2 regions of the Microbacterium pasadenense genome follow, and region 1 is predicted to be linked to the other one. Evidence: predicted binding sites of a transcription regulator. Region 1 holds the regulator's gene; the other holds the start of a gene.
What was found. Region 1 encodes HspR, which represses chaperone genes until heat shock. Its sites were predicted from a motif close to AAGTTGAGTCNNNNNGACTCAACTT; they were not measured.
Positions count from the first base shown of each region.

Region 2: AB3M83_RS03905 (Hsp20/alpha crystallin family protein) is a predicted target of HspR. The motif match lies at 2,918-2,942, and genes of this name have one in related genera.

Region 1 is NZ_JBFOKN010000001.1:172,787-178,667, reverse strand. It holds gene dnaK (molecular chaperone DnaK) at 60-1,925, shown strand; gene AB3M83_RS00815 (nucleotide exchange factor GrpE) at 1,928-2,542, shown strand; gene AB3M83_RS00810 (DnaJ C-terminal domain-containing protein) at 2,557-3,540, shown strand; gene AB3M83_RS00805 (heat shock protein transcriptional repressor HspR) at 3,551-3,997, shown strand; gene AB3M83_RS00800 (hypothetical protein) at 4,117-4,707, opposite strand; gene AB3M83_RS00795 (endonuclease/exonuclease/phosphatase family protein) at 4,740-5,881, shown strand, end outside.
Region 2 is NZ_JBFOKN010000001.1:821,890-827,770, reverse strand. It holds gene AB3M83_RS03920 (HNH endonuclease signature motif containing protein) at 1-10, shown strand, start outside; gene AB3M83_RS03915 (DUF2207 domain-containing protein) at 100-1,857, opposite strand; gene AB3M83_RS03910 (MarR family winged helix-turn-helix transcriptional regulator) at 1,923-2,354, shown strand; gene AB3M83_RS03905 (Hsp20/alpha crystallin family protein) at 2,436-2,888, opposite strand; gene AB3M83_RS03900 (prolyl oligopeptidase family serine peptidase) at 3,026-5,080, shown strand; gene AB3M83_RS03895 (VOC family protein) at 5,088-5,453, opposite strand; gene AB3M83_RS03890 (alpha-amylase family protein) at 5,552-5,881, shown strand, end outside.

The DNA of each region.
Region 1 (5,881 bases):
TGATCGGGTCGCTCGCAGACTTCTGAACCACAGAATCGTCCACACGAAGGAGACATCACATGGCACGTGCAGTGGGAATCGACCTCGGAACGACCAACTCGGTCGTCAGCGTCCTCGAGGGCGGCGAGCCGAAGGTCATCGCCAACGCCGAGGGCTTCCGCACCACCCCGTCGGTCGTCGCGTTCACGAAGGACGGCGAGGTGCTCGTCGGCGAGACCGCCAAGCGCCAGGCCGTCACCAACGTCGACCGCACGCTGAGCTCCGTCAAGCGCCACATGGGCACGGACTGGAAGACCCAGTCGATCGACGGCAAGAACTACACGCCGCAGGAGATCTCGGCGCGCATCCTCCAGAAGCTCAAGCGCGACGCCGAGCAGTACCTCGGCGACACCGTGACGGATGCCGTCATCACGGTCCCCGCCTACTTCAACGACGCCGAGCGTCAGGCCACCAAGGAAGCCGGTGAGATCGCGGGCCTCAACGTCCTGCGCATCATCAACGAGCCCACTGCCGCCGCTCTGGCCTACGGGCTCGACAAGGGCAAGGAGGACGAGCTCATCCTGGTCTTCGACCTCGGTGGCGGCACGTTCGACGTCTCGCTGCTCGAGGTGGGCAAGGACGACGACTTCTCGACCATCCAGGTCCGCGCGACCGCGGGTGACAACCGCCTGGGCGGCGACGACTGGGACCAGCGCGTCGTCGACTACCTGATCAAGCAGTTCAAGGACACCAGCGGCGTCGACGTCTCGGGCGACAAGATCGCCCTGCAGCGCCTCAAGGAGGCTGCCGAGCAGGCGAAGAAGGAGCTGTCCAGCTCGACCTCGACCTCGATCAACCTTCCCTACCTGTCGCTGACCGAGTCGGGCCCCGTCTCGCTGTCCGAGACGCTGTCGCGTGCGAAGTTCGAGGACCTCACCAAGGACCTGCTCGACCGCACCAAGAAGCCGTTCGAGGACGTCATCCGCGAGGCCGGCATCAAGCTCTCCGACATCCACCACGTGGTCCTCGTCGGCGGCTCGACCCGCATGCCGCAGGTCACCGAGCTCGTCAAGCAGCTCACCGGCGGCCAGGAGCCCAACAAGGGCGTCAACCCGGATGAGGTCGTCGCCGTGGGCGCAGCCCTCCAGGCCGGCGTCCTCAAGGGTGAGCGCAAGGACGTGCTGCTCATCGACGTCACCCCCCTGAGCCTCGGCATCGAGACCAAGGGCGGCATCATGACCAAGCTCATCGAGCGCAACACGGCCATCCCGACCAAGCGCAGCGAGACCTTCACCACCGCCGACGACAACCAGCCGTCGGTCGCCATCCAGGTGTTCCAGGGTGAGCGCGACTTCACGCGCGACAACAAGCCGCTCGGCACCTTCGAGCTCACCGGCATCGCCCCGGCGCCCCGCGGCATCCCGCAGATCGAGGTCACCTTCGACATCGACGCGAACGGCATCGTGCACGTGTCCGCCAAGGACAAGGGCACCGGCAAGGAGCAGTCGATGACGATCACCGGCGGTTCGTCGCTGCCGAAGGAGGACATCGAGCGCATGGTGCGCGAGGCCGAGGAGAACGCGGCCGAGGACAAGAAGCGCCGTGAGGCCGCCGAGGTCCGCAACCAGGCCGAGACCCTGTCGTACTCGATCGAGAAGCTCATCTCGGAGAACGCCGACAAGCTGCCCGAGGACGTCAAGACCGACGTCCAGGCCGACGTCGACGCGCTCAAGACGGCGCTCGCCGGGGACAACGACGATGCGGTCAAGGACGCGTTCGACAAGCTCAACGCATCGCAGTCGAAGATCGGCGAGGCGATCTACGCGGCAGGCCAGGCCGAGGCGGCGCAGGCTCCGGCCGACGCTCCGGCCGGCGACGAGACGGCATCCTCCGAGGAGGATGTCGTGGACGCCGAGGTCGTCGACGACGAGGAAGACAAGAAGTAATCATGGCGGACAAGGACTTCGAGCAGCCCGACGAGGGTGACGAGGTCCTCGGCGCGGAGGGGTCGGAAGCGCAGGCTTCCGGCCCCGCCCCGCACGAGGACACATCCGCTGATGCCGCCGGCGACGCCGACGAGCTCACCATCGACGACATCCTCGGCGCGGCGCAGTCCGACGAGGCCGCCGTCGCCGACGCGCCCGAACAGGAGCACGACCTGCTCCTGGACCTCAAGCGCGTGCAGGCCGAGTACGCCAACTATCGGCGTCGCACCGAGGAGTCGCGCGAACTCGAGCAGGCGCGCGTGAAGGGCTCCGTCGCGAAGGGCCTGCTGCCGGTGCTGGACGACCTCGACCGTGCCGAGAAGCACGGCGACCTCGCCGAGGGCAGCGCGCTCACGGCGATCGCGGAGAAGCTCCGCGGCGTCGTCGCGAAGCTCGGCGTCGAGCGCTACGGCGAAGCCGGCGACGCGTTCGACCCGCAGCAGCACGAGGCGATCTTCCAGGCGCCGACCCCCGGAACGACGCAGCCGACGGTCCTCGAGGTCGTCGAGATCGGCTACCGGCTCGGTGATCTCGAGCTCCGCCCGGCGAAGGTCGTCGTCGCTGTTCCGGCCGAGTAAGGGGAGGAGGGGCAATGGCCAGTCAGGACTGGTTCGACAAGGACTTCTACAAGGTCCTCGGTGTGTCGAAGGACGTCTCGGACGCTGATCTGAAGAGAACGTACCGCAAGCTGGCGCGCACCTACCACCCCGACTCGAACGCGGGAGATCCCGCGGCAGAGGCGAAGTTCAAAGAGGTCAGCGAGGCGTACTCGGTGCTCAGCGACAAGGAGCAGCGCGCCGAGTACGACCAGCTGCGCGCGATGGGCTCGGGAGCGCGCTTCCAGCCCGGCGCGAGCGGCGGCGGCTTCGAGGACGTCTTCAGCCGGTTCTCGCCGGGTGGCAGCACGTCGACAGCGGACTTCGACGATCTGTTCGCGATGTTCGGGCAGCAGCAGCAGGGCGGTCGGTTCGGCTCGGGCAGGTTCGGCCAGCCGACCGGCGGCTTCCGCGGCTTCGGCGGCCCGCAGAAGGGGGCCGATGTGACGGCGCGGACGACGCTCGACTTCACGACCGCCGTCCGCGGCGAGACCATCACCCTGCAGGGCGAGGACGGCAAGCCGATCAAGGTGAAGGTGCCGGCCGGTGTCGCCGACGGGCAGAAGATCCGCCTGCGCGGTCGCGGCCGGCCCTCGCCCGACGGCGGCGAGACCGGCGACATCGTCCTCACCGTGGCGGTGCGACCGCACCCCGTGTTCACGCGGGACGGTCTCAACCTCCGGGTGACGGTGCCCGTGACGTTCACCGAGGCCGCGCTGGGCGCGACCATCGAGGTCCCAACCCTCGGCGGCGAGTCGGTGAAGCTGCGCGTCGCTCCGGGGACCCCCTCCGGTCGCGTCCTGCGCGTCAAGGGCAGGGGCGTGCACACGGCGAAGGGCACCGGTGACCTGCTCGCCGAGGTCCAGGTCGCCGTTCCGACCCACCTCGACGACAAGGCCCGGAAAGCGCTCGAGGACTTCGCCGCGTTGGAGCCGAAGGAGAACCCCCGCGCGGACCTGATGGCCAAGGCGCACGAGTGAGGTGACCCCCATGACGGACGAGCAGCGGATCGACGAGGACGACCCCATCCTCGCCATCGCGATGGCGGCCGAGCTCGCGGGCATGCACCCGCAGACACTCCGCCAGTACGACCGGCTCGGACTCGTCGTACCGGCGCGCACCCGAGGCGGGTCGCGCCGGTACTCCCTCCGCCACGTCGCGCAGCTGCGCGAGGTGGCGCAGATGTCGGCGGACGGCGTCAGCCTGCCGGCGATCTCGCGGATCATCGCCCTCGAGAACGAGGTGCGGATGCTGCGCCGCGAGGTCTCCGAGCTGCAGTACCGGCTGCGCGACGAGATCACCCAGCGCCGCGGCGCGCGCGTCTTCGCGGCGGGCGCGACCGGCTCGGTCGTCACCCTTCGTCAGGGCACCCGCGTCCGCCGGGCGACCGACATCGTGCTGTGGCGGCCGATGCCGCCGCGGGGGGCCGAGGACTAGACCCCGCGTCGGCCGCGCCGCGATGCACGGGATGCTGCGCGGCGCGCCGTCGCCGGCATCCGTTCTCCGGCGTGTCGGCGGGGATGCCGTGTATCGCGGCACGCGCGAAGCGGCGGGGATCAGGCGGGGTCGATGCGGAGCGTGCCGGGGGTCTCGCCGACGGTGAAGCCGTCCACGAGTCGCAGCGACCGGGCGAGGTCGTCGACGGCGCCGATCACGGTGCCGAAGCGCTCGCGGTCGGACACCACGGCGGTGAGGGTCACCAGGTGCGTGCCGGTCTCCCACGTGTAGGAGGCGAACGGCGGCTGCCGCGGTTCTGCGGGGAGCGGCATCGCGAGCTTCTCGCCGACGCCGAGCGGCGAGCCGGGGAACGCCTCGGTGTCGTCGTACTCGATCGGCATCGTCGCGCGGGCGATCCGCAGCTGTGGCGTGAGCTCCTGCACCTGCGCCATCGTGACGAGGAACTCGGGGTCGTCCTTCCACACCCACACGAGAACGCGTCCGGCGGCTCGGCGCATGAGCGCCGGCGCCGCCTGGCTCATCGCCCACGCCGCGAACCGCGAGCCCGAGGAGGCGCGACCGATGGCCGTGTTCGCCTGCGCCAGCAGCATCCGGATCGCCTTCTTGCGGGCACGCCGCCCGGCGAAGCCGAAGGACTCCGTGACCGGCACCCAGCGGGCGGGGTCGGCATTCGCAGATAGCTGAGTCACGCTTCCAGACTAGGTTGTTACCCTCCCTTCCCATGCGCCCCCTCCCTGTCAAGGCGGCTCTCGCCGCGCTCCTGTCGGCCACGCTCCTCGTCACCACCCCCGCCCTGTCCGCGTCGGCCGCCTCCCGGCCGGGTCAGGTCGGACTCGTCAGCTTCGTCGGTGCCTCCGTGTCGTCGTCGAGTGCGACGCTGACCGTCGACTGGTCGGATGTCGCAGGCGCGAAGAAGTACGAGGTGTTCGCCTCGACGTCGTATGACGCTCTCCCCAAGAAGACGTCGCCCTCGGCCACCGTCACGGCGTCCAAGGCGACGATCACGGGCCTGAGCAAGGGCAAGGACTACTTCGTGCAGGTACGCGCGGTGAACAGCGCCGGCAACGGCCCGCGCTCCTGGCGCGTCGGCCACCGCTCGATGGTGTCCGAGGCGACCGCGGCAGCGACCCGCCTCCGCGCCGTCACGTGGAACGTCTGCTCCTACCAGTGCTCCGGCATCGTGTCGCGCGCGAAGGTCATCAAATCGCGCATCGCGGAGCTGAAGGCGGATGTCGTCGGATTCCAGGAGGCGTCGAAGGTCAACGTCGCGCCGAGCGGGTACGCGTTCGCCTACAACGGCCAGAACGACATCCTCTACCGCAAGGCCGCTTTCACGAAGGTGGCGGCGAAGAGCGGCGGGCCCACCAGCGGCTACGCCCGCGCGGGGAAGAAGCACGCCTCGCCCGGACAGGGTTTCGCCTGGGCGGCCCTCAAGTCCTCGGCGGGTCAGTACATGGTCGTCGTCTCCGCCCACCTGCTCGTCGGGACGAAGGGCGCCGCGCTGAAGCAGCGGGAGTACGAGGCGAGCCGGCTCCAGCCGTTCATCTCGCGCCAGCTCGCCAGCCTGCAGAAGTCCCACGGCTCGCTGACCGACTGGACCAACGCTCCCGTCATCGTCCTCGGCGACACCAACACCCAGAAGGGGCGCACCGGGGACGACACCCTCGCGATCCTCGAGAAGGCCGGCTGGCACGACGCCTTCGAGCAGGCGCACTCGCTCACCCGCCAGCACCACAGCACGGCGAACTCGGAGATGTCGACGAAACCGCAGGTCGGGATCACCTGGGGCGCCCACATCGACAAGGTGCTCGTGCGTCCTTCGCGAACGATCGTCTACAAGTGGGCGAACGCCGGCGAGATGTC
Region 2 (5,881 bases), 650 kb from region 1:
ACCGTTCTGACCCACCGGTGACCGGCGGCCGCGATCAGCAGCCGCCGGAGGTCAGGACCCGCCGACGCGGACGCCGCGGAGGTCGCAAGCCGCCGACGGTCAGACGCCGCCGCCTCCCCCACCGCCACCGCCGCCCCCCGCGGAGCCACCGCCGGTCGAGCCGCCCGTCGGCGAAGACGAGGCGGTCGCCGCCGACAGCGAGCCGATCCCCGACGAGAAGGCCGCCGCGTTGAAGGCGCCCGACCCGACGTACCACGACGGTCCGGCGACCCGGTTGTCCTCGTAGAGGACCGCGAGGCGCTTCGACCACTCGCTCTCCTGTCCGAACACCACGGCGTACGGCAGCAGGGCCTCATACAGTCTCAGCATCTGCCGCGGGTCGTCCACGTCGACGGCGACCCGCTCGGCACCGGCCGGTGACTGCAGGGTCCGGATGCGGTCCGCCTCTGCCCACTCGATGAACACCCGCAGCCCTGCCAGGTGGTCCCGCAACTCCGCACCCGCCGCGGTCAGCGGGCTCTTCGCGAGCACCACGATGACGGCCACGACGAGCATGAGCCCCAGGACCAGCGCGATGACCGGCCAGAGTGGGTCGATGGCGGCATCCAGCATGACGATGCCCGCCAACAGGACGAGAGCCCCCAGCACGACCGAGAGGAGCCCCGGAACGAGCCTGGTGCCCAACCGCACCGACCGCCGGAGGCCCCTCTTCCCGAGCGCCGATCCGGCGCTCGACAGGATCTTCTGCGCCGCCTTCGACAGGCGCGTGTCCGAGCTGCCGAACTCGTACCTCTCGCCGGGCCGCCCACTCGGGAACAGGCCCTCGAGGAGCATCCGGCCGTCGCCGTCCGCCCGGGACGGATCTACCAACTCGGCCACGAGCTTCGCCGAGCCCCAGCGGGGCTTGTCTCCCTCGGAGATCCGGATCGACCCGACGACCGCCTGCTCGAGCACCTCGGCGGGGATCGCCTTGGCCGGCTTGGAGAGGAACACCGCCGCTTCGAGGGCATCGATTCCGGCGGGCGGGGAGTACTCCGCGATCACCGTCGGGCGCCCCGCGGCATCCGCCAACCGCGTCCTCCGCACCGCCACCGCCCAGCCGAGGACCGCGATCATCGCGGCCAGCGCCGCAAGCTGGATCCACGCCCACACGGACCCGAGGTACGACGTGTCGAGCGGCTCGAACGTGTCGTCCGTGAACCCGACCGCGAACGTGAGCGTCTCATGCGGAGCGAGCTGCTCCTGCTCGACCGTGAGGACCGGTCCGGTTCCGGCCGCGGTCTCCTCGATCCGGTCGCAGGCGACTGTCGAGTCGGATCGCCCGGCATAGCAGGCGCTCGCGCCGACGGCATGCCTCAGTTCGGGCGCCACGTTGAGGCGCGCCGTCACGCGGCCGAACGGCTGCTCCCAGTCGAGCCCGTTGACCTGCCAGTAGAGCTCGGCGCCGGTGTCGGAGAACTCCCGAACGACGTTGTCGAGGCTGTAGCGGAAGACGAACGTCTGCCGCCCGTGCAGGTAGTCGTCGGAGCGAGCGACCACCTCGAGACCGGCGTCGCCGTCGTCGGTCTCGACCTCCCACTCGTCCCCATCCCCATCGACGACCGTGTCCACCGACGGACGCACCGGCTGGCCGCGGAACTCGGTCGCGATGACCCGCCGCATGCCGCGGTTCTGGTCGGCGTCCGGGAACACCGCGACGAACGTCTCGACGACGTCCATCCGGCTCACGCCGCTCGCATCGCGCGTCAGGGTGAAGTCCACGTCGAGGCTCTCGAAGACGAAATCGTCGACGTCGGCCGAGGCCGCCAGCGGCGGCGCGATCACCGCCATCAGGACCACCAGTGCAGCTGCCGCCACTGCGCGTGCTGTGCGTCTCGAAGTCCTCACGCTCCCACCCTACGAGCGGCGATACAGTGGACGCCATGACAGACCGCCGCCTCGCCATCGCCGCGTGGGAGAGTCTGTTCCGCGCTCAGCACGAGCTCATGGAGGAATTGTCGGTCGACTTCTCGGCCGACGGCGACCTCACTCAGGCCGAGTACGACGTCCTGCTCACCGTCACCCGCGGCGAAGACCGCTCCGCACGCCTCCGCGACGTCACCGCGAACGCGCTCATCAGCCAGCCGAGCGTCTCGCGACTGGTCGACCGGATGGTCTCGCGGGGACTGCTGACCAAGTGCCCCGACCCCTCCGACGGCCGCGGCGCCATCGTCCGCGCGACCGATGAGGGGGCGGCCGCCTTCCGCCGCGTCGCCACGGTCCACGGCCGCACGATCTCGCAGCGCATGTCGGTCCTCTCCGACGCCGAGCTGGCAGAGCTCAAGGCCATCACGGCCAAGCTCCGCGGCGTCTGATCCCCCTGGCGCGCGGAACCGCCCCGCATCCGAGCGGACGCGGGGCGGTTCTCAGCGGTCAGCGCCGGCCGGCGGTGGCGATCACTGGTCGATCGGCTGCGGCTGGTCGCTCTCGGATGCGGTGATCGTCGACGGCGACCCGTCGGCGACGACCTCGATCTTCCGCGGCTTCGCCTTCTCGCTCACCGGGATCATGACGCTCAGCACTCCGTTGCTGTAGTTCGCGGTGATGCCGTCCGTCGCGATGCCCTGGCCCAGGTTGAGCTGGCGCAGGAAGCTCGCCGCTTCGCGTTCGCGGGTGATCCACTTCACGCCCTCGCCCGACGACAGCGTGCGCTCGGCACGGATCGTCAGCAGCTGGCCGTCCACGTCGATGTCGACGGAGCCCGGGTCGATGCCGGGAAGATCCGCGGTCAGGACGTAGTGGTCGCCATCGCGGTACAGGTCCATCGGCATCCGACGGGGTCCGCGGCGGGTGTCGAAGAGGGTCGACGCAAGGCGGTCGATCTCACGGAACGGGTCATACGTGGCCATGATTCTCTCCTTGGTGGATGGTGGTCTCAAACTTGAGCCGGTATGACTCAAGTACCTTCAGATTAGCACTCTGCCTATGCGAGTGCCAACGATTCTCCGTAGGCGAACACCGTCGGATCCCGGCCTAGGCTGGCGGGATGACGCCCCGCGAGATCGCCGTTGAACCCGCCGACCCGTTCCGCTGGCTCGAGGAGATCTCATCTCCGGAAGCGCTCGACTGGGCAGCCGTGCGGACGGCGGAGACCGAGGCGCGCTTCGCGGGCGGAGACCGCGACCGGCTCGAGGCCCGGCTCAAGGAGATCCTCGACGACCCCGATCGCCTCATCGTCCCGAGTCGCCACGGCGACCTCATGTACGACTTCCGGCGCGACGCGGAGAATCCGCGCGGGCTCTGGCGGCGCACCACCCGCGCCGCGTTCGCCGCCGGAGCGCCCGAGTGGGAGGTCCTCCTCGACGTCGACGCGCTCGGTCACGCGGAGGGGACGGCGTGGACGTTCGCCGGAGCCACGCACGGACCCGCCGGAAGCGGCCGCGCCCTGGTGCGCCTGAGCCCGGACGGCGGCGACGCCGCGGTCGTGCGCGAGTTCGATCTCGACGCGGTGCGCTTCGTCGACCACGACGCCTTCCGTCTGAACGCGCACAAGCACCGCCTCGCCTGGCTGGATGACGACACGCTCCTCGTCGCCACGGCACTCGAGGGCGGCGACGTCACCGACTCGGGCTATCCGCTCACCGCACGCGCCTGGCGCCGCGGAACGCCCCTCGCGGATGCCCCGCCGATCATCGAGGGCGTCGCATCCGACGTCGGCGTGTTCGTCGCCGTCGATCGCACCGAGGGGCGGGTCACGCCGATCGTCGTCGTCGCGCACGACTTCCACGCCTCCGAGCAGTACGTCTGGCGCGGTGGCGAACCCCAGCTGATCGCGGCACCGCAGGACGCGGTCGTGGACGTGCACGGCGACCTCGTCGCGGTTCGGACGACCACGCCGTGGCGCGTCGACGGCGTCACGCACCCCGCCGGCACACTGCTCGTCGGGCCGCTCGAGACGCTCACGACCGGCGACGGGACCGACCTGCGTGTCGCGTACGCGCCCACCGACGTCGCGGTGCTCGAGTCCTGGGCGTGGACGCGAACCCGGCTCGTCCTCACGGTCCTCGAGAGCGTGCAGAGCCGCATCCTGTCCGTCGACCTCGAGACCGGCAGCGCGGTGGAGCTCGACCTGGCGCTCAGCGCGGACGACCTCTTCACGGCGAGCGTGGCGACCCTCGACGCCGAGGAGGACGACGAGATCTGGATCGTGGCGCGGGGCTTCCTCACCCCGCCGACGCTCCTCGTGACGGATGCCGCCTCCCCCGCGGTCCGGCTGGTCGGCCACGGCCCGACCGCGTTCGACGCGACCGGCCTCGTCGCGTCGCAGCACTGGGCGACCTCGGCGGACGGCACCCGCGTGCCGTACTTCCAGATCGGTCCGCGTAGCCGCTCCGGCGCCTCGCCCGTGCTCATGAGCGGCTACGGCGGCTTCGAGCATGCACTCACGCCGGAGTACCCCGCGATCGTCGGACCCGCGTGGCTCGAGAAGGGCCGGATCCTCGTCGTCGCGAACATCCGCGGCGGCGGCGAGTTCGGCCCGGCCTGGCATCTCGCCGCCCTGCGCGAGAACCGGCACCGCGCCTACGAGGACTTCGCCGCCGTCGCCCGCGACCTCGTCGCGCGCGGGGTCTCGACGCCGGATCGCATCGCATGCCACGGGCGGAGCAACGGCGGTCTGCTGGTGGGCAACATGCTCACGCAGTACCCCGACGACTTCGGCGCGATCGTCTGCGGCGTCCCCCTGCTCGACATGCGCCGCTACACGCGCCTGTCGGCGGGGGCGAGCTGGATCGCCGAGTACGGCGACCCCGACGACCCGGCCGACTGGGAGTTCCTCCGGACGTTCTCCCCGTACCACCTGATCGAGCCGGGGCGCGCCTACCCGCCGTCACTGATCTACGCGGCCGCCAGCGACGACCGGGTCGGTCCCGTGCAGGCGCGGAAGATGGCGGCACGGCTGGCCGACGAGACGGATGCCGCAGTGCACTACCTGGAGCCCGTCGAAGGCGGCCACGCCGGCACGATCGACTCGGCCGCGACCGCCGCGCTGCACGCCACCATCCACGCTTTCCTCGACGCGACGGTGGCCCGGGGCGACTGAGCGCGGGTCAGGGCTTCTGGAACGCGATGAGGCCGATCGTGTTCCCTTCGCTGTCCCGGATGAACGACTGCCACTCCTCCCGCCCGGCCGGAACGAGCCGGTCGTCGGGGTGCGTGTAGGCGATGTGCGGCTCCGTGATGACCTCGGCGAGCCCGTCGAGTCGTTCCAGGCTCTCGTGGACGTTGTCGACCTTGAGGAAGATGAGCGACGAGGGCGCCCCGCGATCGAGCATCAGGCGGGCGCCGTCGAGGTCGAAGTACAGCAGCCCGGGCGGATCGATGCGGGCGAGCGGACCGCGCCCGAGCAGGACCGTGTAGAAGTCCTCCGCGCGGTCGAGGTCCTCGGCGTGCTGTGCGATCTGGAGGAGGTTCATGGCCGTTCTTCTTCCGTCGTCGGCGAAGGGGGGTGGTGGCCGCCCGGGATCCCGGCGCGAGCCTGCCTCTAGTCTGAGGTGCAGGGAGGGTGAACACCATGAGCAGCATCGGCACGGTCGAGGACGACCGCGGGGCCGTCCTCGACGCATTGGTCTCGGCCGCTCATCCCGACGACACCTTCCTCGCCCGGCTCGATGAGCACTTCCCCGATCTGCACGCCGCGGCAGCGGACGCGCACGTCGGGACCGAGCAGCTGCAGGCGATGGTCGTCGCGGCATCCGCGGCGTGGAGCTCGCGATCGCTCGACCTGAAGGTGCACGGGCAGCGCCGCGCTGCCGGCAACGTGCTCGCGTCCCCCGCGACACTGGGCGCCTCGTGCTTCGCGGACCGGTTCGCCGGCAACCTGGCGGGACTGCGCGACGAGATC